2 regions of the Streptomyces sp. NPDC003023 genome follow, and region 1 is predicted to be linked to the other one. Evidence: predicted binding sites of a transcription regulator. Region 1 holds the regulator's gene; the other holds the start of a gene.
What was found. Region 1 encodes HspR, which represses chaperone genes until heat shock. Its sites were predicted from a motif close to TTGAGNNNNNNNNNCTCAA; they were not measured.

Region 1 (12,052 bases):
AGGGTATGCGCCATGGGCGGCCCGGGACCGCCGGTTCAGCGCAACCGGACCGGCGGCGGCCGCGGGCGCCAAGTCCTCGGGACGGACCGGGCGGCGGGGCGCCGTGACCCTCGCATACGCGAGCGGCCGGTCCTGCCCCCGAGGCAGGTCCGGCCGCTCGCTGTTCTCCCGAGGAGACGGTTACTTCACGGGCTCCGGTTCCGGAGCGTCCTCGGACTCGGTCTCCGGGGCCGGGTCGGCCGGCGGGGTCTTCACCGAGTCGAGCAGCAACTGGGCGACGTCCACGACCTGGAGGGACTCCTTGGGTGCCTTGCCGCCCGCGGTGGAGCCGCTTTCGGCCTCGGCCTTCTTGCCGTTGACCGAGTCGGTGAGCATGACCAGGCAGAACGGGCAGGCGGTGGAGACGATGTCCGGGTTGAGGGACAGCGCCTCGTCGACGCGCTCGGTGTTGATGCGCTTGCCGATCCGCTCCTCCATCCACATCCGCGCGCCGCCGGCGCCGCAGCAGAAGCCGCGTTCCTTGTGGCGGTGCATCTCCTGCTGGCGCAGGCCGGGGACGGCCGACATGATCTCGCGCGGGGGCGTGTAGACCTTGTTGTGGCGGCCCAGGTAGCACGGGTCGTGGTAGGTGATCAGACCGTCGACCGGCGTGATCGGGACGAGCCTGCCCTCGTCGATGAGGTGCTGCAGCAGCTGCGTGTGGTGGATGACCTCGAACTCGCCGCCCAGCTGCGGGTACTCGTTCGCGATCGTGTTGAAGCAGTGCGGGCAGGTGGCGACGATCTTCTTCGCCGACTTGGGCTTCTTCGTCTCCGGGTCGTCGTCGTCCTCGCCGAAGGCCATGTTGAGCATGGCGACGTTCTCCTGGCCGAGCTGCTGGAACAGCGGCTCGTTGCCGAGGCGGCGGGGCGAGTCACCGGTGCACTTCTCGTCGCCGCCCATGATCGCGAACTTGACGCCCGCGATGTTCAGCAGCTCGGCGAAGGCCTTGGTGGTCTTCTTGGCCCGGTCCTCCAGGGCGCCGGCGCAGCCGACCCAGTAGAGGTAGTCGACCTCGCTGAGGTCCTCGACGTCCTTGCCGACGATCGGGACCTCGAAGTCGACCTCCTTGGTCCACTCGACGCGCTGCTTCTTGGCCAGACCCCAGGGGTTGCCCTTCTTCTCCAGGTTCTTGAGCATCGTGCCCGCCTCGGACGGGAACGAGGACTCGATCATGACCTGGTAGCGGCGCATGTCGACGATGTGGTCGATGTGCTCGATGTCGACCGGGCACTGCTCGACACAGGCGCCGCAGGTGGTGCAGGACCACAGGACGTCGGGGTCGATGACGCCGTTCTCCTCCACGGTGCCGATCAGCGGCCGCTCGGCCTCGGCGAGGGCGGACGCCGGGACGTCCTTCAGCTGCTCCGCGGTGGCCTTCTCGTTGCCCTCCATGTCCTTGCCGCCGCCGGCCAGCAGGTACGGGGCCTTGGCGTGCGCGTGGTCGCGCAGGGACATGATCAGGAGCTTCGGCGAGAGCGGCTTGCCGGTGTTCCACGCGGGGCACTGCGACTGGCAGCGGCCGCACTCGGTGCAGGTGGAGAAGTCGAGGATGCCCTTCCAGGAGAACTGCTCGACCTGGGAGACGCCGAACACGTCGTCCTCGCCCGGGTCCTCCCAGTCGATCTCCTTGCCGCCCGACGTCATCGGCTTCAGCTCGCCCAGGGCGGACTCGCCGGTCGCGTTGCGCTTGAACCAGATGTTCGGGAAGCCGAGGAAGCGGTGCCAGGCCACACCCATGTTGGTGTTGAGCGAGACCGTGATCATCCAGATCAGCGAGGTGCCGATCTTGATCATCGCGGTGAAGTAGACCAGCGTCTGCAGTGTGGCGACGCTCAGCCCCTTGAAGGCCAGCACCAGCGGGTACGAGGCGAAGTACGCGGCCTCGTAGCCCTCGACGTGGTGGATGGCGCCTTCCAGGCCGCGCAGCACGTAGATCGCCAGGCCGATGGTGAGGATGACGTACTCGACGAAATACGCCTGCCAGGCCTTGGAGCCCGCGAAGCGCGACTTGCGGCCGGCCCGGGACGGCAGGTTCAGCAGCCGGATCGCCATCAGGACCAGGATGCCCAGGATCGTCATGACACCGATGAACTCGATGTACATCTCGAACGGCAGGAAGCCGCCGACGATCGGCAGTACCCAGTCCGCCTGGAACAGCTGGCCGTACGCCTGCGCCAGCGTCGGCGGCAGCGTCAGGAAGCCGATCGCGACGAACCAGTGCGCGAAGCCCACGATGCCCCAGCGGTTCATCCTGGTGTGGCCGAGGAACTCCTTGGCCAGGGTGATCGTGCGGGCCTTGGGGTTGTCGGTGCGACTGCCCGCAGGCACGGGCTGACCGAGCTTGACGAAGCGGTAGATCTGCGCGACGGCTCGGGCGATGAGCGCAACGCCGACCACGGTCAGGGTCAGCGACACAATGATCGCGGCGAGTTGCATTTGGGGGCTCCTCGGGCCTGCGAGGTGGGAAAGTCCGACACTACTAAGCGGTAACTTAATCAGTCTGTCTGAGACTACCCACTTATTCCGCCGCACTGTAGTTGGGCAGGCGGTGATCTGTGTCGCTCAGGCAACCCTGACCGGGGTGACCGGGGCGGGGTGGACGGGGCGCCGTCCGGCGACCGCCACGGGCACCGTGCGGGCCAGGATCGCCAGGTCGAGTCCCAGCCAGTGCTGCTCCACATAATGCAGGTCCAGCACGGCCATTTCCTCCCAGGGCAGCTCCGAGCGTCCGCTGACCTGCCAGAGGCCGGTGATTCCGGGGCGTACGGAGAGCCTGGCGCGCTCGGGTCCGGTGGCCACCGAGCCGGCCCTCGGCGGCAGGGGATGCGGTCCCACCAGGGACATCTCCCCGCGGACGACGTTGAGCAACTGCGGGAGCCGGTCCAGGAAGTGGCGGCGCAGAGCCCGGCCCACGGCGGTGACGGAGTCCCCGTGCCGGCTGCGGAACATGAACATCGCGAAGGTGCGGCCGCCGCGACCCACCCGGTCGGTCCGTCGCAGGACGGGTCCGGGCGAGCTCGCCGCCACCGCTGCCGCCGTGACGAGCAGCAGCGGGGACAGCAGGAGCAGGAGCAGCAGGCCACCTGTCAGATCGATCGCTCTCTTCGATGACATGGGAGCGCCCTTCTCATCCATACTTGATACTTCTTGACCGATTTTTTCGGATATGACTCTCCCAGAGCGCGGGTGTCGAAAGTGTGCGCCACGCGCGCGGGCGGCTCGGGGGCTCGGACCCCGAGATGCGCGGTGCATGGAGTCGGTGGGTGCCGGGCAGCGGCCAGGGGTTGGCGCGAGAGCTGCACGTAAGGGCGGGATAAAAGTTGAGTGGGCTCGACTCAGGTCTATTGACTGGGTGAGAGCCGTCGTGCATCCTTGAGCCAGATCCACTCAAGTCAGTTGTTGGAGGAATCGAAATGGCACGTGCGGTCGGCATCGACCTGGGCACGACTAACTCCGTCGTCAGCGTTCTGGAGGGCGGCGAGCCCACCGTCATCACCAACGCCGAGGGTGCCAGGACCACGCCGTCCGTCGTCGCCTTCGCGAAGAACGGTGAGGTGCTGGTCGGCGAGGTCGCCAAGCGTCAGGCGGTCACGAACGTCGATCGGACCATCCGGTCCGTCAAGCGCCACATGGGCACGGACTGGAAGATCGAGCTCGACGGGAAGAACTTCAACCCGCAGCAGATGAGCGCGTTCATCCTGCAGAAGCTGAAGCGCGACGCCGAGTCGTACCTGGGCGAGAAGGTCACCGACGCGGTGATCACCGTCCCGGCGTACTTCAACGACTCGGAGCGCCAGGCCACCAAGGAGGCCGGTGAGATCGCCGGTCTGAACGTGCTCCGCATCGTCAACGAGCCCACCGCGGCCGCCCTGGCCTACGGCCTGGACAAGGACGACCAGACGATCCTCGTCTTCGACCTCGGTGGCGGCACCTTCGACGTCTCGCTGCTGGAGATCGGCGACGGCGTCGTCGAGGTGAAGGCCACCAACGGTGACAACCACCTCGGTGGTGACGACTGGGACCAGCGCGTCGTCGACTACCTGGTCAAGCAGTTCCAGTCCGGGCACGGCGTCGACCTGTCCAAGGACAAGATGGCCATCCAGCGTCTCCGCGAGGCCGCGGAGAAGGCGAAGATCGAGCTGTCGTCCTCGACCGAGACGTCGATCAACCTGCCGTACATCACGGCCTCCGCAGAGGGCCCGCTGCACCTCGACGAGAAGCTCACCCGCGCGCAGTTCCAGCAGCTGACCGCGGACCTGCTCGAGCGCTGCAAGACCCCGTTCCACAACGTCGTCAAGGACGCCGGCATCGCGCTGTCCGAGATCGACCACGTGGTCCTGGTCGGCGGTTCGACCCGTATGCCCGCCGTCGCCGAGCTCGTCAAGGAGCTGACCGGCGGCAAGGAGGCCAACAAGGGTGTGAACCCGGACGAGGTCGTCGCCATCGGCGCCTCGCTCCAGGCCGGTGTCCTCAAGGGTGAGGTCAAGGACGTCCTGCTCCTCGACGTGACCCCGCTGTCCCTCGGTATCGAGACCAAGGGCGGCATCATGACCAAGCTCATCGAGCGCAACACCACGATCCCGACCAAGCGGTCCGAGATCTTCACCACGGCCGAGGACAACCAGCCGTCCGTGCAGATCCAGGTCTACCAGGGCGAGCGCGAGATCGCGGCGTACAACAAGAAGCTCGGGATGTTCGAGCTGACCGGTCTGCCGCCGGCCCCGCGCGGTGTGCCGCAGATCGAGGTCTCCTTCGACATCGACGCCAACGGCATCATGCACGTGACCGCCAAGGACCTGGGCACGGGCAAGGAGCAGAAGATGACCGTCACCGGCGGCTCCTCGCTGCCGAAGGACGAGGTCGACCGGATGCGCCAGGAGGCCGAGCAGTACGCGGACGAGGACCACCGCCGCCGCGAGGCCGCCGAGACCCGCAACCAGGGCGAGCAGCTCGTCTACCAGACCGAGAAGTTCCTCAAGGACAACGAGGACAAGGTCCCCGGCGACGTCAAGACCGAGGTGGAGACCGCGCTCACCGAGCTGAAGGAGAAGCTCAAGGGCGAGGACTCGGCCGAGATCCGCACCGCGACCGAGAAGGTCGCCGCGGTCAGCCAGAAGCTCGGCCAGGCGATGTACGCCAACGCCGCGCCCGAGGGTGCTGCCGCCGGCGGCGCCGAGGGAGCGGCCGGCGCCGCTGCCGACGACGACGTCGTCGACGCCGAGATCGTCGACGAGGACAAGCCGAAGAAGGACGGTGCCGCGTGACGGAGGAGACCCCGGGCTTCGAGGAGAAGCCCGACGTCCCCTCGGGCGCCACCCCTGACGACGCCGCCGAGACCGCCGAGACCTCCGAACAGGAGAGCCCGGCGGCCCCGGCAGGGGACGCAGCAAAGATCGCCGGCCTGACGGCACAGCTGGACCAGGTCCGTACCGCCCTCAACGAGCGGACGGCCGACCTCCAGCGGCTCCAGGCCGAGTACCAGAACTACCGCCGCCGCGTGGAGCGCGACAGGGTCACGGTCAAGGAGATCGCCACGGCGGCGCTCCTGACCGAGCTGCTGCCCGTGCTCGACGACATCGGCCGCGCCCGGGAACACGGGGAACTGGTGGGCGGGTTCAAGGTGGTGGCGGAGTCTCTCGAGACCGCCGCCGCCAAGATGGGCCTGCAGCAGTTCGGCAAGGAGGGCGAGCCCTTCGACCCGACGATCCACGAGGCCCTGATGCACTCGTACGCACCGGATGTCACCGAGACCACGTGCATCGCGATCCTGCAGCCCGGGTATCGCAGCGGTGAGCGCACCATCCGCCCCGCGCGGGTCGCGGTCGCCGAGCCGCAGCCGGGTGCGGCGCCCGCGGCGCAGAAGGAAGAGACGCAGGCCGACGAGGAGAGCGGTGGCCCCGAAGAGGGCTGACGCGGGAAACGTCCGGAAGGAGGGACGCCGATGAACACGAAGGACTTCGTCGAGAAGGACTACTACAAGGTCCTCGGCGTCCCCAAGGACGCCACAGAGGCCGAGATCAAGAAGGCGTACCGGAAGCTCGCCCGCGAGTTCCACCCGGACGCCAACAAGGGTGACGCCAAGGCCGAGGAGCGCTTCAAGGAGATCTCCGAGGCCAACGACATCCTCGGCGACCCCAAGCGGCGCAAGGAGTACGACGACGCCCGCGCCCTGTTCGGGAACGGCGGCTTCAGGGCACCTGGAGCCGGCGGTCCCGGCGGCGCCTTCAACTTCGACCTGGGCGACCTCTTCGGAGGTCCCCAGGGCGGGGGCCAGGGCGGCGCGGGCGGCTTCGGCGGTGGCCTCGGGGACGTCTTCGGCGGCCTGTTCAACCGGGGCGCCGGTGCCGGCGCCCGCACACAGCCGCGCCGCGGCCAGGACATCGAGTCCGAGGTGACGCTCAGCTTCACCGAGGCGGTCGACGGGGCCACGGTCCCGCTCCGGATGTCCAGTTCGGCTGCGTGCAAGGCGTGTTCGGGCACCGGTGACAAGAACGGCACCCCGCGGGTGTGCCCGACCTGTGTCGGAACCGGCCAGGTCTCGCGCGGCGGCACCGGTTCCTTCTCGCTGACCGACCCGTGCGTGGACTGCAAGGGCCGCGGCCTGATCGCCGAGACCCCTTGCGACGTCTGCAAGGGAAGCGGCAGGGCCCGTTCCTCGCGCACCATGCAGGTCCGCATTCCCTCCGGAGTCTTCGACGGGCAGCGGATCCGGCTGCGCGGCAAGGGCGCTCCGGGCGAGCGCGGCGGCCCGGCCGGCGACCTGTACGTCGTCGTCCACGTCGACGCCCACCCGGTCTTCGGACGCAAGGGCGACAACCTCACCGTCACGGTGCCCGTCACGTTCACAGAGGCGGCCCTCGGCGGCGAGATCAAGGTGCCGACGCTCGGCGGCCCTCCGGTCACCCTCAAGCTGCCCGCCGGCACACCCGGTGGGCGCACGATGCGCGCCCGCGGCAAGGGTGCGATCCGCAAGGACGGCACCCGCGGCGACCTGCTGGTCACCATCGAGGTCGCCGTACCCCAGGAACTGGGCGACAAGGCGAAGGAAGCGCTGGAGGCGTACCGCGAAGCCACCGCGGACGAGGATCCGCGGACGGAGCTGTTCCAGGCCGCGAAGGGAGCTTGATATGGACCGGTCGGGGCGCAGTCGCAACCCTTACGAACTGACCGACGAGTCGCCGGTGTACGTCATCTCGGTCGCCGCGCAGCTGTCGGGCCTGCATCCGCAGACCCTTCGGCAGTACGACCGGCTGGGTCTCGTCTCCCCCGACCGCACGGCCGGCAGGGGCCGGCGCTACTCGGCCCGCGACATCGAACTGCTCCGTACGGTGCAGCAGTTGTCGCAGGACGAGGGCATCAACCTGGCGGGCATCAAGCGGATCATCGAGCTGGAGAACCAGGTCGCGGCGCTTCAGCAGCGGGTCGCCGAGCTGTCGGCGGCCGTCGAGGGCGCGGCGGTGGCGATGCAGCAGCGCGAGGCCCAGGTGCATGCCTCGTACCGGCGCGATCTCGTGCCGTACCAGGACGTGCAGCAGGCGAGCGCCCTCGTCGTGTGGCGGCCCAAGCGCACCGACTGACACGACTGCGGAAACGGCGACCTGTACGGCTGCGGGCCGGAGGAACGAACGGTTCCTCCGGCCCGCAGCCGTATCGCGGAGCGTACGGTCCGCGCCCACACGACGAACATCGTGCGCGAACTGAACCTGAAGTCACGCTTCGAAGCGGCGCTCGTCTCCCACCTGTACGCGGACGACATCAGGGGCCTCAGGTCTGATCGGACCGCGGGGCCACAGGGGAAGCAGCCGGGTTCCGAGCCGCCCCGGGCCGCAGCTCCTCGTGAGCGGGAGCCCGTCGGCGTACTCGGAGGGAGACGCGGACGTCTCCGGCGTGCCCTACGGGACGGCGGCGCCGACGGCGTCGACCGCCATGATCCACATGGGCTGCCCACCGGTCCCGAAGGCCGCCGCCAGTGCGTACGCGACCGCTGCGTCGGCCGCCGCCACCTCGGCCTCCTCCCGCCACTCGGCGATCACCAGGCCGTCGCCGTCGCTCGAGAAGTCCCCCATGCGCACGCCGTCCCTGGTGAACCTGCTGCTCGGGATCGAGTCGGGCCGGAGGCGGTAGGACTTCCCGTCGTACGTCACGTCCACCCGGTACGAGCTCCGGCTCAGCCGCCCCTTGCCGGGCCTCAGTTCAACGGTTTCGCCGTCCACGCTCATCGTGAGGTGGCGGGGGTCGCGCGTCCCGATGGCGATGTGGTCGTCCTTCTCCGACTCCGCGGCGCGGACGATCTCCACACGCGGGACCTTCTCCCCGTCGACGACCAGCGTTTCCTGGTTCTCCAGATGGACGGTCACCTCACCGAAGCGGGTGTCCTGGACGGTGACTGAGGTGGGGGCGGGGTCGTGCTCGGTGTCGTGCATGAGGTTGTGGTCCTTCGTCCTTCAGCGTGGTCAGAACTGACGGTGTGTGGGGCTGCCGGGTCAGTCGACGACGGCCCGCTGGGCCGCGGTCAGCTCCCGGTACAGATCATTCCTCGCAGCTCCTGATGGCGGCCATGGCCGTGGACCCGGCCGTCCTGGAGGAGGACCGGCCGGTCCGCCGGTGTCACGGTGGACATCCGGTGGACGATCATCAGGACCCTCGTCCAGCAGCACCGGGGCTTGCGGAGCGAGGCCCTGGCGATGGCGCGGCGTCGGCGCTCGCCGCCGGAAGGGCCAGGCGCCCCCGCCAGGCGCCCCCGCCGGGCGCCCCACGGCCGACCGGGACGGCGACCTGACCCCGGCGGTCGGGCCAGGCGTCCTGGCCCCGCCTCCCGGTGCCTCACCTCACGGCGTGACGGGGTCCTCGCCCAGGATCCCCGACTGGGCGATGAGATAGCCCAGTTGCGCCCGGCTTCCGCTGCCGAGTGTGGCGTTCAGCTTCGCGATGTGCGCACGACAGGTGCGCACGTTCATCCCGAGGCGGCGCGCGATCGAGTCGTCGACATGGCCTTCGACGAGGAGTTTGGCGATGGAGCGCTGCACGCTGGTGATGCCGTCCAGTTCGGGGGCGTACGACAGTTGCTCCTCCCACGGGGTGGCGTGCAGCCAGAACTGCTCGAAGACGCCCACGAGATAGCGCACCAGGCCTTCGTGACGCAGCTCCAGGGCGACCTGCCGGTCGCTGCGAGCCGGCACGAAGGCGACCTTGCGGTCGACGATGATCAGACGGTCGATGATCTCCTCGAGGGTGCGGACCTCCACCCCGTACGGACTGACCCGCTCGACGTACGCCAGGGTCGACGGGTGGTGCCGGGCGGTGTGCTGGTAGAGGGTGCGCATCTTCACGCCGTTCTTGAGCAGCGGCTCGGCCCGTCGCAGACCGTGCTCCAGGGTGTCCGGTCGCCGTCCGCTGCCCGGCTGGATGGTCAGGAGCTCCACGGCGCATTCGGTGGTGACACGGTCCAGTGCTGCGTTGATGAGTCCCAGACCCTCGAGCACGGTGATCGCGTGCCGGGTCGAGAGATCCTGGGCCGTCAGGTTCATGAACGGCTCGAATGTGCCCGCGATGGACATGGCGAGCTGCCGGCGTTCCTGGATCTCCCGCTCGATGGGGTATATCAGCTGGTTGAGTGCGAGTGACGGCGGAACCGGTCGGAGCCACTGCGCGTCGTCGGGGTCGGGTCGCAGCAGGGAGAGATCGAGGAGGCATGGTACGTCCGCGGCCTCCGCGCGGGAGACCTGGCCGCTGCGCAGAGCCGTTGCGTAGAGATTCTTCCCTGCTTCGCACAGTTCGGCACCAGTATGCTTATGCCCGATATTGTCCTGGCTCGACGTCATTTGACACCCCCTCAGGGTCCTGAATTACAGGAACATGATGCCTGTGGTCGCTGGTGGAAGCATTCGGCGTGAGACATCGTCTTAGACGCGGGGGGAGGGTATTGAACAGAATGGGGTGGAGATCCTCCATGAACAGGACGGTTCGCATACTTTGCGCACTTGCTGCCGGTGCAGCCGCGTTCAGCGTCAGTGTGATCAGCGGTGAGCCGACTTGGGAGTCCGAGCCGGCGCACACGGTGATCGCGGGTGAGCCGACTTGGGAGTCCGAGCCGACGCACGCGGTGATCGCGGGTGAGCCGACTTGGGAGACCGGGCCGGGCGGTGTCGTGACCACGGGCACCGACGAACTCACATGGGAGATCGCTCCCGTGGACGCGGATCCGGGCGCATGACCATCCCTCCGGATGATCGTGTCTTCCGGCGCGAGATGGCGACGGCCTATCGGTCCGGGTGGCATTTCATCGACCTCGTCACTGCGATTCCGCATCGTGGCGACTCGTTGATGGTCACCCTGTTCGGTGAGCCGATCGTCGTCGCCCGCGAGGAGGACGAGGACGTCCGCGCCTACCGCTGCCTGCGCCGGCCCCGAGGGGCACCACAGCCCGTCCGCTGTGCCATCCGGTACGGCATGATTTTTGTCAATCTCGACCAGCGTGAACACCAGCTGGCCGAGCCGGACACCACCGCCACCCCCCGCAGTGCCTGAGCGATTCCCCCGTCGTTTCAAATCGCTCAGGTGCTTCCCCCACACAGCGGCGCCATCGTGGACCTGAAACACGATGGCGCCGTTGTGCTGCCCCGAAACGTTTCCGTCGAGGCCGGCCGCACCCGCCTCGTCGCCGTGCCCGGCCGCGCCCGCCCCGTCGCCGCGCCCGGTTATGCCCGGCCCATCGCGCGGGTCAGCCTGATCTCGATGACCACCCGGTCCGGATTGGGCGTCGGGGTGCGTCCGTACCGCTCCGCGTAGCGGCTCACCGCGTCCGCCACCACCTCCGCCTCCGTGCGGATGGTCGCGACGCCCTCCAGCGTCGCCCAGCGCCCCTTGTCCACCTGGCAGACCGCCACCCGTGCCCCCTCCGGGCCCGCGGCCAGGATGTTGGCGACCTTGCGGCTGTTCTTGTTGGTGATCACCCGTGCCCTGCCGCCCTTTGGGTCGTAGGTGACCCCCACCGCGACCACGTGGGGAGTGCCGTCCGGACGCGGGGTCGTCAGGGTGCACATGTGACGGTCGCGCCAGAAGCTGAGGTAGGTGGCGCCGGGGTTGCGCGGGTCGATGGCCATGCTGCGGAACCTATCTCCGAGGCCCGTCGGGCTGTCCGGCAGCACCCTGAGTGGAATAGACTCAACTTTGTGCACGTTGACTGAGTCAGTATTGACGATGAGTCCATCAGCGAGGAGGAGAGACCGCACGTGGACGCAGAGCTGACCAACAAGAGCCGGGATGCGATCAACGCCGCGACCAGCCGGGCCGTGTCCGAAGGACACCCGGATCTGACGTCCGCGCATCTGCTTCTGGCCCTCCTCGAGGGCGAAGGACATCAAGCAGCCGAGAACATCACCGACCTGCTCGCCGCCGTCGAGGCGGACCAGGCCGCGGTGCGGTCCGGTGCCGAACGCGTCCTCGCGTCGCTGCCGAGCGTCACCGGTTCCACGGTCGCCCCGCCGCAGCCCAACCGCGAGCTGCTCGCCGTCATCGCCGACGCCGCGCAGCGGGCGAAGGAGCTCGGGGACGACTATCTGTCCACCGAGCACCTGCTCATCGGGGTCGCGGCGAAGGGCGGCGCGGCCGGTGAGGTGCTGAACCAGCAGGGCGCCAGTGCGAAGAAACTGCTGGACGCGTTCGAGAAGGCAAGGGGAGGGCGCCGGGTGACCACACCCGACCCGGAAGGTCAGTACAAGGCGCTGGAGAAGTTCGGCACGGACCTCACCGCCGCGGCCCGCGAGGGCAGGCTCGACCCGGTCATCGGCCGGGACCAGGAGATCCGCCGCGTCGTACAGGTGCTGTCGCGGCGCACGAAGAACAACCCGGTGCTCATCGGCGAGCCCGGCGTCGGCAAGACCGCCGTCGTCGAGGGCCTCGCCCAGCGCATCGTGAAGGGCGACGTCCCCGAGTCCCTGCGGAACAAGCGGCTGGTCGCGCTCGACCTCGGAGCGATGATCGCCGGCGCCAAGTACCGCGGCGAGTTCGA
Region 2 (12,052 bases), on a different contig from region 1:
CGAACCGTTCGGTCCGGTCGGTGGCGAGTGAGGACTCCGCGCCCCGCATCTGCTCGATGCGCGCGGTGAGCGCCGCCTCCAGCTTGACCGGGTCGGTGCCGCGTTCCGTGTCGGAGAGGCTGGGCTGGTCGGTGAGGCGGGCGAGGTAGCCCTCCGCTGCCTTGACCTCGGGTCCGGTGACGGTGGTGGCGAGCCTGTCGCGGGCGGTCTTGCCTGCGGCCTGGCCGAAGTCGGCGAGGGCGGCGAGTTCGCGCACCCGGGCCTGCTGCGCGGCGGCGGTGAGGGCCGCCCGGGTACGGGCGTCGGCGCCGGTGTCCTCGCCGGGGCTTTCCACGGGGAGGCCGGTGATCGGGTCGTAGCCGATCACCGGATCCGGCTGCGGCACGGCGAGCGCCGCGAGCAGCAGCCCGCGGGCCGCGGACGCCTGTTCCACGGCGAGGCCGAGCTCCGCGGGCGCCCTGGTGGCCTCGGCGGCACGGGACGGGGTCCGGTCGGCGAGCTCACCGGCGAGCGCGTGCAGCGCGGAGACGACGGCGGTGTAGGCCTGGTGGGCGTCCATCGCGGTGCCCTTGCCGGTGATCGCGGCACGGCGGACGGAGGGCACGGAGGCGAGCGACTGGCGCAGTTCCGCCCGGTCGGTGCCCAGGGCGTCGCGGATCTCGTCGATCTGCCGGTCGACGCGGGCCGCGAGGGTGCCGGAGATCTTGCGACGGTCCTCCTTGTCGCCCTCCTGGTCTTCGCGGCCCGCCGCGATGTACGCGGTGACCTCGTCGCGCTCGTCGGCGAGCGAGTGGGCGAGGGTGACGGCCTGCCGGTCGAGCGCGGCCAGCGTGACGAGCCGCTGGGACTCGGTCAGGTCCGCCGAGGTCCCGAGGATGCCGGGGGTGCCGGCCGCCACGACCCCCAGCACGGTGACGGCGACACCGGCGACCAGCCGGTTGCGCACACGACGGGGTCGGCCTGCCGGGGCCTGTTGGGGAGAAGCCGGGGCCTGTGGATCGTCCGGGGCTCCTGTGGTCGGGGCTCCCGCGGACGGGGTTCCAGTGGGCCTGCCGCCTTTGCCCCGAGGCCGCTTCATCTGCACCGGTGCTCGCAATCTTGCTCGACTCGTCCACCCTTGAAGCAGAGATGACGACCGGTCACACGCGTAAGCCCCACCCCTGGTACGGCTTCCGACCATTCCAGTGCCTTTGGGAGGGAGGCGCGCATCGGCCGCTCCGCCACCCGAACGAGTGAACAGCACTCAGGAGTTGAGGAACAACTCCCCGCGGTGGCCGGCGCACCCGCGCGAGGCTCGCGGGTTGGACCTTCGGGCCCCCCTTTGGCAGGATGCGCGCCCGCAGCTTCGCGCAGTCGCCCATTCGGGGCGAAGCACCACGTCTGACCTGCTGGTACGGGCCAATCGGTCACCACATGGCCGGCGGGAGGGTCTCATGCAGACTGGAGGCATGCGCATCGAGCTCGCCACCGCCCCCGGCTCCCCCGAACGCCCCAACGAGGACTGGGTGTCCGTGGCCCTGCCCGCCTCGGGCCAAGGGGGAACACTCGTGGCCCTCGACGGCGTCACGCCTCCGCGGGGCGACGACGGGTGTACGCACGGGGTTCCGTGGTTCACGACACGTTTGGGCGGCGCCCTGGCCGAACTGTCCGGTTCACGGCGCGATATGACACTTGTCGACGTTCTCGCGAAGGCAATCCGGCGCACCGCGGACGCCCATCGCGACTCCTGTGACCTTTCTCACGTGCGTACGCCGCAGGCGACGGTCGTCATGGCGCGTTGGGGCGGCCCGGATCAGGACGTGGAGTACCTGGTGCTCTCCGACTCGACGCTGCTGCTGGAGTCGCCGGACGGAGCGGTCCGGGCGGTGCTGGACGACCGCCTGGACCGCCTGCCGCGCGAGGCACTGCGCACCCATGCGTCGGCGGACGCGCTGCGGAACGCGGAGGGCGGCTTCTTCACGGCCGCCGCCGATCCTTCCGTGGCCGTCCGCGCGGTCACGGGCAGCGTTCCCCGTGACCGCGTGCGCGCCGTGGCAGCGCTCACCGACGGCGCGTCCCGCTGGGTGGACATGTTCGGCGAGGGCGACTGGGCGCAGTGCGTGGCCCTGCTGCGCAAGGAGGGGGCGCAGGGGCTGATCGACCGGGTGCGGGAGCTGGAGGAGACCGCCGGTACCCGTACCGCGGTGATCCGCTGGAAGCTCCACGACGACGCGTCGGCGGTCTTCGCCGAGCTGTGACGGGGACTGCGGGGCGGTGCTCCGGTTCGCCCGGCAGGAGCGGATGCTCCGGTTCGCCCCGCAGGGGCGTGTGCTCCGGTTCGCCCCGCAGGGACTGCCGCGGCGCCGCCCGTCAGCTCTCCGCGCGGGCGTTGAGCTGGTGCAGCAGGCGGGCGAGTTCCGCGACCTCGCCCCGGTCCCAGCCGGCGAGCTTGTCCATGTACCGCTCCCTGCGGGCGTCGCGCACATGCCGGAACCGGGCCACGCCCTCACCCGTGAGCCGTACGAGGGAGGCGCGCCCGTCGGCGGGGTCCGGTTCGCGGGTCACCAGTCCGAGTTCCTCGAGAGCGCGCAGTTGACGGCTCATGGTCGCCTTGCCGACGCCGAAGTAGCCGGCCAGTTCGGTCGCCCGCTGCTGCCCGGCCTCCTCCAGCCGTACGAGCAGTCCGTAGGCGGCCGGCTCGAGATCGGGGTGGACCTCGCGGGCCATTTCACCGGAGGACGCTCTCGCCCGCCGCAGGAACACGGACAATTCCCGTTCCAGCGCGAGGAATTCGTGGTCCACACCACTCCTGTCCTTCGGGTCGGCTTCACCCGCCGTACCGCCTTCGTGCACGTCAGCACCCCTCGCGCGCTTTCCGGTTCGTGAAAGTTTCTTCCGGCGGCCGGTATCGCCGCAGCTCCGCCAGTATTTCGCAGGCATAGACCAACGGCGGCGGCCGGTCCCTCTTCCTCCGCGGGGTCTACGTGCGTAGCGTCCTTCGTGACATGTCCACACCAGCACATTCCTCCACCGTGACGTGTCGGCACGACGTCGAGTCCCCCCACCGAGGCCTTCGGAGGCACGCATGCCCGTGCACAGATCCGGAACGAACGACCGCAGGCGCGCAGCCGCGATCGGCACTCTCCTCGCAGTCCTCTCCCTCCTCCTCGCCCTCCCCGGCACCGCCACCGCCGACCCGAAGCCCGAACGCGGCTCGGCCCACATGGGCATGGGCGTCGTCCCCCACGACGGTCAGGGCGGCCCCCCGCGCGACACCCGCGCCGTCCAGACCGAAGGCGTGGACGTCTCCAGCCACCAGGGCAACGTCGACTGGGCCGCACTGTGGAACAGCGGCGTCAAGTGGGCCTATGTGAAGGCCACCGAGGGCACCTACTACAAGAACACGTACTTCACACAGCAGTACAACGGCTCGTACAACATCGGCATGATCCGGGGCTCGTACCACTTCGCCACCCCCAACACCACGACGGGCGCCGCGCAGGCGGACTACTTCGTCGACAACGGCGGCGGCTGGTCCCGCGACGGCAAGACCCTCCCGGGCGTGCTCGACATCGAGTGGAACCCCTACGGCGCCGCCTGCTACGGCAAGTCGCAGTCCGCGATGGTCACCTGGATCCGCGACTTCGTGAACCGCTACAAGGCCCGCACCGGCCGGGACGCGGTCATCTACACGGCGACCAGCTGGTGGACGCAGTGCACCGGCAACTACGGCGGCTTCGGCTCCACCAACCCGCTGTGGATCGCCCGCTACAACACCACCCCGGGCACACTGCCGGCCGGCTGGGCCTACTACACGATGTGGCAGTACACGTCCTCGGGGCCGATCGTCGGCGACCACAACAAGTTCAACGGCGCGTACGACCGCGTCCAGGCACTCGCCTACGGCTGAAGCGACCGGTCCACACGGCCGACGCCGCCCGCCTACGGCTGACGCGGCCGCCGCGTGGCCGACGCCGCCCGCCCCGTCACGCCCAGTGCGCGGGGCGGGTGAGCCCGTCCGGCAGACGGGTCGCCCCGTCGCCCCTGGCCGCGTTGAGCTGCGGCTGGGTGAGGAAGATGCAGCCGGTCAGGTCCGCGCCCGACAGATCGGCGTCCCTGAGGTCCGCGCCGATGAGATCGGCGAGCCGCATATCGGCGCCCGTCAGGTCGGCCGCGATCAGATACGCGCCGCGCAGGCTGACACCACGGAGATCGGCGTTCCTGAGCCTGGCACCCATCAGGTCCGCTCCCCTGCGGTCCTTCTTCCTCCGGCCGGTCCCCGCACCCGCGCGCACGAGCTCACTGGTGCGCAGCAGAAGGACGTTGACCTCCTGGCGGCGCGCGGCGACGTCCAGTTCCAGCAGGGCCTCCGGGGCGAGCCGGGTGAGCTCCTCCACGATCTCCAGCTGCCGCCGCAGCTCCCCGTGGAGCTCACGGGCGGCGCCCAGCGTCCGGGCCTGCGTCAGGTACCAGAGCAGTTCGTGCAGCTGCCGTACGACGGGGAAGACGTCGAACATCTGCCGTGCCGTGTCCGGGGCCTCCCGCCAGCTCGTCCCGCCGTAGGTGACCTGCGAGACCTGCTGACCGGCGCCGAAGCAGTCGTAGACGGTGCAACCGGAGTAGCCGCTGTCGCGGAGCCGTGCGTGGATGCCGCAGCCGAAGTCCTCGCGCAGGTTGGCGCAGGGCGTGCCGGCGTTCTTGTTCACCGCGAAGTCGGCGGAGGCGGCGAAGGGCAGTGCGACACAGCACAGCCCGAAGCAGTTCGAGCAGTCGGCCCGCAAAGTGGTCATCCGATCATTGTGCGGGACGGACGGAGTCGACCGGCGCCCGGCGGTGGTGATCCACCGCCGGGCGCCGTGTGTCCGCCGACCGGTCAGGCCGCCGCCGTCACCGGGACCTCGGCCGCGGACAGCGCGAGCTCCAGCACCTGGCGGACATCGGTCACCGGGTGCACCTCGAGCTTCTCGAGGATCTCCGCCGGGACGTCGTCCAGGTCCGCCTCGTTCCGCTTGGGGATCACGACCGTCGTGATGCCCGCCCGGTGCGCCGCGAGCAGTTTCTGCTTCACACCGCCGATGGGCAGCACCCGGCCGGTGAGAGAGACCTCGCCGGTCATCGCCACGTCGGTGCGCACCTGGCGTCCGGAGAGCAGCGACGCGAGCGCCGTGGTCATCGTGACGCCCGCGCTCGGCCCGTCCTTGGGCACCGCGCCCGCCGGGAAGTGGATGTGCACACCCCGGTCCTTGAGGTCGGCGACCGGCAGCTCCAGTTCGGCGCCGTGCGAGCGCAGGAAGCTCAGCGCGATCTGCGCGGACTCCTTCATCACGTCACCGAGCTGACCGGTCAGGGTCAGTCCGGACGCGCTGGTCTCCGGGTCGGCGAGCGACGCCTCCACGAACAGGACGTCACCGCCCGCACCGGTGACCGCGAGCCCGGTGGCCACGCCCGGCACCGCCGTGCGGCGCTCGGCCGGGTCCTGGGCGGACTCGGGTACGTGGTGCGGCCGGCCGATGAGCCCGCGCAGCTCCTCGTGCGTGACCGTGAACGGCAGCTCCTGGTCCCCCAGCTCGTGCTGTGCGGCGATCTTCCGCAGCAGCCGCGCGATCGACCGCTCCAGGTTCCGCACGCCCGCCTCGCGGGTGTACTCGCCCGCGAGCCTGCGCAGCGCCGACTCGTCGAGGGTCACCTCGCCGGTCTCCAGGCCGGCCCGCTCCAACTGGCGCGGCACGAGGTGGTCCCGGGCGATGACGACCTTCTCGTCCTCGGTGTATCCGTCGAGCCGTACCAGTTCCATCCGGTCGAGCAGGGCTTCGGGGATGGCCTCGAGCACGTTGGCCGTGGCGAGGAAGACGACGTCGCTGAGGTCGAGTTCGACCTCGAGGTAGTGGTCGCGGAAGGTGTGGTTCTGCGCCGGGTCGAGGACCTCGAGCAGGGCGGCCGCCGGGTCGCCGCGGAAGTCGGAGCCGACCTTGTCGATCTCGTCGAGGAGGATGACCGGGTTCAGGGAACCGGCCTCCTTGATCGCCCGGACGATCCGGCCGGGCAGCGCGCCCACGTACGTACGCCGGTGGCCGCGGATCTCTGCCTCGTCCCGTACGCCGCCGAGCGCGACGCGGACGAACTTCCGGCCCATGGCGTGCGCGACGGACTCACCGAGCGAGGTCTTTCCCACGCCGGGCGGGCCGACGAGCGCGAGAACCGCGCCCCCACGCCGCCCGCCGACCACGCCCAGCCCCCGGTCGGCACGCCGCTTGCGCACCGCCAGGTACTCGGTGATCCGCTCCTTCACGTCCTGCAGCCCCGCGTGCTCGGCGTCCAGGACGGTCTTGGCGCCCCGGATGTCGTAGGCGTCCTCCGTGCGCTCGTTCCACGGCAGTTCGAGCACCGTGTCCAGCCAGGTGCGGATCCAGGAGCCCTCGGGCGACTGGTCGCTCGCCCGCTCCAGCTTCTCGACCTCCTTGAGCGCGGCCTCGCGGACCTTCTCGGGCAGGTCCGCGGCCTCGACCCGGGACCGGTAGTCGTCGGACTCGTCGCCCTCCGACTCGCCGTTCAGCTCGCGCAGTTCCTTGCGCACCGCGTCGAGCTGGCGGCGCAGCAGGAACTCGCGCTGCTGCTTGTCGACGCCCTCCTGGACGTCCTTGGCGATGGACTCGGCAACGTCCTGTTCGGCGAGGTGCTCGCGCAGCTGCTCGGTGGCGAGCCTGAGGCGGGCGACGGGGTCGCCGGTCTCCAGCAGCTCGATCTTCTGAGCGGTGCTCAGGAAGGGTGAGTAGCCGGAGTTGTCGGCGAGCTGCGAGACGCCGTCGATCTGCTGCACCCGGTCGACGACCTGCCAGGCGCCACGCTTCTTCAGCCAGGCGGTGGCCAGCGCCTTGTACTCCTTGACCAGTTCGGTCACCGCGCCGGGCAGGGGGTCGGGAACGCTCTCCTCGACCACGGTCCCCTCGACCCACAGGGCAGCGCCGGGCCCCGTCGTACCGGCGCCGATGCGGACGCGGCCGACGCCGCGGATCAGCGCACCGGGGTCGCCGTCGGAGAGCCGGCCCACCTGCTCCACGGTCCCGAGCACGCCGGTCGCGGCGTACGTGCCGTCGACGCGGGGAACGAGCAACACCTTCGGCTTGTTGCCGGAGGGACGGGCGGCAGCCTGGGCGGCCTCGACCGCGGCCCGTACATCGGCGTCGGACAGGTCGAGCGGCACGACCATGCCAGGCAGCACGACCTCGTCGTCGAGCGGCAGCACGGGCAGTGTGAGCGGTGAATTCGCCTTGATATCGGCAGCCATGATCTCCCCTTAGGCAGTCAAGTTGAGCTGTATCGACTCAATGGTTGTGAGCCGCCGAATGTTCCCCTCCGCGTGTTCGCTGTGAGCGATCAGCGAAATCCGGAGGACGATTCCGCTACCGGTGGGCGAAAGTGACCCGATGGACGACAAGGGGTTGAATCCGGACGGGACCATCGCGCGGGAGGGCTCACTGGAACGCGTGACGCCGACCTTCGCGCCGGTGGTGGCGGCCGCCCGCGAGGAGATCACCGAACGCTTCGGCGACGACCGGCTCCACAGCGCCCATCTCTACGGCAGCGTTCCGCGCGGCACGGCCGTGCCCGGTGTCTCCGACCTCGACCTGCTGCTCGTCCTTCGCGAGCAGCCGACCGTCCGCGACCGGGCCGACGCCGACGCCGCGGAGCGCGCGCTCGACGGGGCCTTCGACGCGATCGACGGCGCGGGCGTCCTCCTGGTCGGCGTCCAGGCGGCGCTCAGCGAGCTCGAGCGCTACGACCTGGGCTTCTTCATCTCGTGCCTCTGCACGCCTCTGCTCGGCGAGGATCTCGCCACCCGCCTCCCCGCCCAGCGCCCCACTGCACTCCTGGCGCGCGAGACCAATGGCGACCTGGCGCTCGCGGTGCCGCGCTGGCGTGAGCGGATGCGGGACGCCGGGACAGGGACGGACACCGGGGCGCAGACCGCGCGGCGAAAGCTGTGCCGTACGGCCGCGCGGCGCATCGTGCGGTCGGGCTTCACGCTGGTGATGCCGCTCTGGGGCGGCTGGACCAGCGATCTCGCCGAGTCGGCCGAGGTGTTCGCCGGCCACTACCCGCGGCGGGCGGAGCAGATGCGGCTGGCCGCCACGGTCGCCCGCAACCCGACGTCCGACCCGGCCGTGATCCACACCCTTGTCGAGGACCTGGGGCCGTGGCTGGCGGCGGAGTACACGGCGGTGCACGGGGAGAAGGCCGCGCGGACCTGACCAGGTCGAGGCCCTGGCTGATCGATTCGGACGACAGAGCGCCGACCAGTAGCGGGCCCGGAGACTCGTGTGTAATAGTCTCTCTTGCTTAGCATCTATTACTAACCCCAGCTGAAGTTCGAAGAACGCTGCCGAGGAGTCCCGTATGTCTTTCGAGTCGACGGCGGAGATCGTCCACGCCTGGGTTCAGGGCTGGGTCGTCTCGCGCGGAGCGGCGGACCCGGTGCACAGGCCCTGGGGCCTCACCGTCGACGTCGGCCAGGTCAAGCAGGCCACCCGCCACGTCCTGACCGCGGCCGACGAGGCCACGGTGCGCAAGGTCGCCGCCGAGGTGGCCGCGCCCACGGTGTGGCTGAAGGTCTTCGCCGACCCCGATGCCGTCGTCGAGTGGGCCGGCCCCGACTGGACCGTCGACGAGCCCGGCTGGCTGATGCACGCACGGCTCCGGCGCACCCGGACCGTGGTGCCGGACGGCTACACCCTGCGGACCTGGACCCGCGGTGGCGTCGTCCGTGCCCTGGTCGTGGCCGCGGACGGCTCCTTCGCCGCGCGCGCCCAGATCGCCCCGACCGGACGCACCGCGGTCGTGGACCAGGTGGAGACCGCTCCACAACACCGCCGCAAGGGCCTCGGCAGGCTCGTGATGGACACCCTCCACAACGCCGCCCTCGACCACGGCGCCACCGTCGGCGTGCTCGGTGCCACGCCGGACGGCCGCGCCCTCTACGAGTCCGTGGGCTGGCAGGTCCGGGTACCGCTGGTGAGCCTGTTCCACGCACCGGCCGGGACCTGACCGGGCAGGCGGGCGCGGACCGTGGCCGCCCGCCCGGTCACGACGCCGCGCGGCGCCGGTGGGCGGCAGCGGCGGCGGGGACGTGTGACCGGCGCGCGGACGGGCAGGAACCCGTCCGACCGCTGCCGCGTCCCTCCCCGTGGAAGGGGCGGCGGGGCCGATGGTTTGTCCGTTCACTCGGCACCCGGCCAAAATGGCCCCGGTCCGTGTCGTCATCCCACAGCCGCACCGGAGGCCGATAGCCATGCCGTTCCCCGCCACCGACGCTCCCGTCACACTGGACCGGCGCGAGGGCCCCTTCGGGGAGGTGGTGCTCCGCAGCCGGGGGGACGGCGACGGGAAGGTCTACGAGATCATCGCCAACGGCTGCTTCCTGATGGACACCTCCGACGGCCGGTCGGAGCGGCTGCTCGTCGACGCCGCCCACCAGGCGATCGGCACCGGCAACGTCGCGCCTCGGGTCCTCATCGGCGGCCTCGGGGTCGGCTTCTCGCTCGCCCACGCCGCCGCGATGCCGTCATGGCGACGGATCGCGGTGGTCGAGAGGGAACAGGCGATCATCGACTGGCACCGCGGCGGACCGCTCGCCGCGATCTCCGGCGAGGCGCTCGGCGATCCACGGTGCGTGATCCTTCACACGGATCTCATGAGTCACCTGACCTCGACTGCGGACCGTTACGACGCCCTGTGTCTGGACATCGACAACGGCCCCGACTGGACCGTCACCGAGGACAACGAGGACCTCTACTCACCGGCCGGACTCGCGGCGTGCCGAGCTGCGTTGGAGCCGGGCGGAGTGCTTGCCGTATGGTCCGCAAAGCCGTCCGCGGCCTTCGAGGAAGCGATGCGGAATGCCGGATTCAGCGGGGTAAGAACCGAAGAGATCCACCTTGCCCGGGGCGTACCGGACGTCGTCCACCTCGGCGTTCGCCCTGCGTAGCCGGGACGACGTCGCTGCCTTTACGCTGCTGGACTACACACCGAATCCACCTTCGAAGCAGAACCAGATGCAGCACGCAGAAAACGCGTACAAGGGCGGGGCGATGGAGCAGACACACACCACGCAAGGCGGCGTCGCGGCCACTCCCGGCGCCCAGCGCCGGGTGCTGGTGGTGGAGGACGACGCCACGATCGTCGACGCCATCGCCGCACGACTGCGGGCCGAGGGCTTCCTGGTCCAGACGGCGCTCGACGGCCCTGCCGCGGTCGACGCCGCGGACGCATGGCAACCGGACCTGATGGTCCTTGACGTCATGCTGCCGGGCTTCGACGGGCTCGAGGTCTGCCGCCGGGTGCAGGCACAGCGGCCGGTACCGGTCCTGATGCTCACCGCGCGTGACGACGAGACCGACATGCTGGTCGGCCTCGGCGTCGGCGCCGACGACTACATGACCAAGCCGTTCTCGATGCGGGAGCTCGCGGCCAGGGTGCACGTCCTGCTGCGCCGCGTGGAGCGGGCGGCGCTGGCGGCGGTCACCCCGCGCAGCGGGATCCTGCGCCTCGGCGAGCTGGAGATCGACCACGCGCAGCGCCGGGTGCGGGTGCGGGCCGAGGACGTCCACCTGACGCCGACCGAGTTCGACCTGCTGGTCTGTCTGGCGAACACGCCCCGCGCGGTCCTCTCCCGTGAGCAGCTGCTCGCGGAGGTCTGGGACTGGGCGGACGCGTCCGGAACACGCACGGTCGACAGCCACATCAAGGCACTGCGCCGCAAGATCGGCGCGGAGCGGATCCGCACCGTCCACGGGGTGGGCTACGCCCTGGAGACGCCGGCGCCATGAAACGGCGGCGGCCGTGCGGCACGCGGCGCAGAGGGCTGAGCACAGCGTCCATCACGATCTCGATCAAGACGAAGCTGAGCACGCTCGTCGTCGTCTCGGTCTTCATCACCACCGGTCTGATGCTGATGGCCTTCCACAGCAAGACCGAGGTGCGGTTCATCACGGTCTTCACGATCATCGCCACGCTGCTGATAACCCAGTTCGTGGCGCACGGTCTGACCGCGCCGCTGGACGAGATGAACAAGGTCGCCAGGGGCATATCGCACGGCGACTACACCCGCCGGGTGCGCGGCGCCGACCGCCGCGACGAGCTGGGCGACCTGGCCTCGACGATCAACCGCATGGCCGACGATCTCGAAGCCGTGGACCAGCACCGCAAGGAACTGGTCGCCAACGTCTCGCACGAGCTGCGCACCCCGATCGCCGCACTGCGCGCGGTGCTGGAGAACGTCGTCGACGGAGTGTCCGCCGCCGATCCGGAGACGATGCGCACGGCGCTGAAGCAGACGGAGCGGCTGGGCCGCCTGGTCGAGACACTGCTCGACCTCTCCCGCCTCGACAACGGGGTGCTGCCGCTGCGGGCCTCCCGTTTCGAGGTGTGGCCCTATCTGTCCGGCGTGCTGAAGGAGGCCAATCTGGCGTCCTCGCGGCGCGGCCTCGCGTCCGGCTCCGGGCATCACACGCGTACCGACGTCCATCTGCACCTGGACGTGTCCCCGCCGGAGCTGACGGCGCACGCGGACGCGGAGCGGCTGCACCAGGTCGTGGCGAACCTCATCGACAACGCGGTGCGGCACTCCCCGCCGCACGGCCGGGTGACGGTACGCGCGCGGCGCGGGCCGCACCCGGAGTCGCTCGACCTGGAGGTGCTGGACGAGGGCCCGGGCATCCCGGAGCAGGAGCGCCACCGGGTCTTCGAGCGTTTCAACCGGGGCAGCGTGCCCTCGCCGCACGGGCCGGGCAGCGACGGCGGTACGGGTCTGGGGCTGGCCATCGCGCGCTGGGCGGTCGATCTCCACGGTGGGCGCATCGGTGTGGCCGAATCCGTACATGGCTGCCGCATCCAGGTCATCCTTCCGGGGATCAGGTCGGCACGCAGTTGACGTAGGGTTCGAACCGGAAGCACAGATTCTGCGTGTAAGAGGTCACTACACGGGAAGCCGACGGACCGAGCAGCGGAAAGCAGCCGGTCAGAACGTCGCCGGGCATCCGACAGGGACGCGGGCCGAAGGCCCGCGACCGCCGTCAGG

Region 2: a site for HspR is predicted at 7,287-7,305, ahead of lon (endopeptidase La). Genes of this name have one in related genera too.

What each region holds. Positions count from the first base shown of each region.
Region 1 covers NZ_JBIAPL010000004.1:377,974-390,025, forward strand. The annotation lists gene ACFYV1_RS16905 (heterodisulfide reductase-related iron-sulfur binding cluster) at 181-2,478, opposite strand; gene ACFYV1_RS16910 (sugar transferase) at 2,605-3,156, opposite strand; gene dnaK (molecular chaperone DnaK) at 3,456-5,306, shown strand; gene grpE (nucleotide exchange factor GrpE) at 5,303-5,953, shown strand; gene dnaJ (molecular chaperone DnaJ) at 5,984-7,168, shown strand; gene ACFYV1_RS16930 (heat shock protein transcriptional repressor HspR) at 7,170-7,619, shown strand; gene ACFYV1_RS16935 (hypothetical protein) at 7,935-8,465, opposite strand; gene ACFYV1_RS16940 (helix-turn-helix transcriptional regulator) at 8,871-9,863, opposite strand; gene ACFYV1_RS16945 (hypothetical protein) at 9,992-10,255, shown strand; gene ACFYV1_RS16950 ((2Fe-2S)-binding protein) at 10,252-10,569, shown strand; gene ACFYV1_RS16955 (pyridoxamine 5'-phosphate oxidase family protein) at 10,740-11,144, opposite strand; gene clpB (ATP-dependent chaperone ClpB) at 11,274-12,052, shown strand, end outside.
Region 2 covers NZ_JBIAPL010000009.1:179,764-191,815, forward strand. The annotation lists gene ACFYV1_RS26730 (nitrate- and nitrite sensing domain-containing protein) at 1-1,078, opposite strand, end outside; gene ACFYV1_RS26735 (hypothetical protein) at 1,449-2,237, shown strand; gene ACFYV1_RS26740 (MarR family winged helix-turn-helix transcriptional regulator) at 2,350-2,781, opposite strand; gene ACFYV1_RS26745 (lysozyme) at 3,065-3,889, shown strand; gene ACFYV1_RS26750 (pentapeptide repeat-containing protein) at 3,966-4,769, opposite strand; gene lon (endopeptidase La) at 4,853-7,264, opposite strand; gene ACFYV1_RS26760 (nucleotidyltransferase domain-containing protein) at 7,404-8,228, shown strand; gene ACFYV1_RS26765 (GNAT family N-acetyltransferase) at 8,374-9,021, shown strand; gene ACFYV1_RS26770 (spermidine synthase) at 9,266-9,961, shown strand; gene ACFYV1_RS26775 (response regulator transcription factor) at 10,065-10,802, shown strand; gene ACFYV1_RS26780 (ATP-binding protein) at 10,799-11,905, shown strand.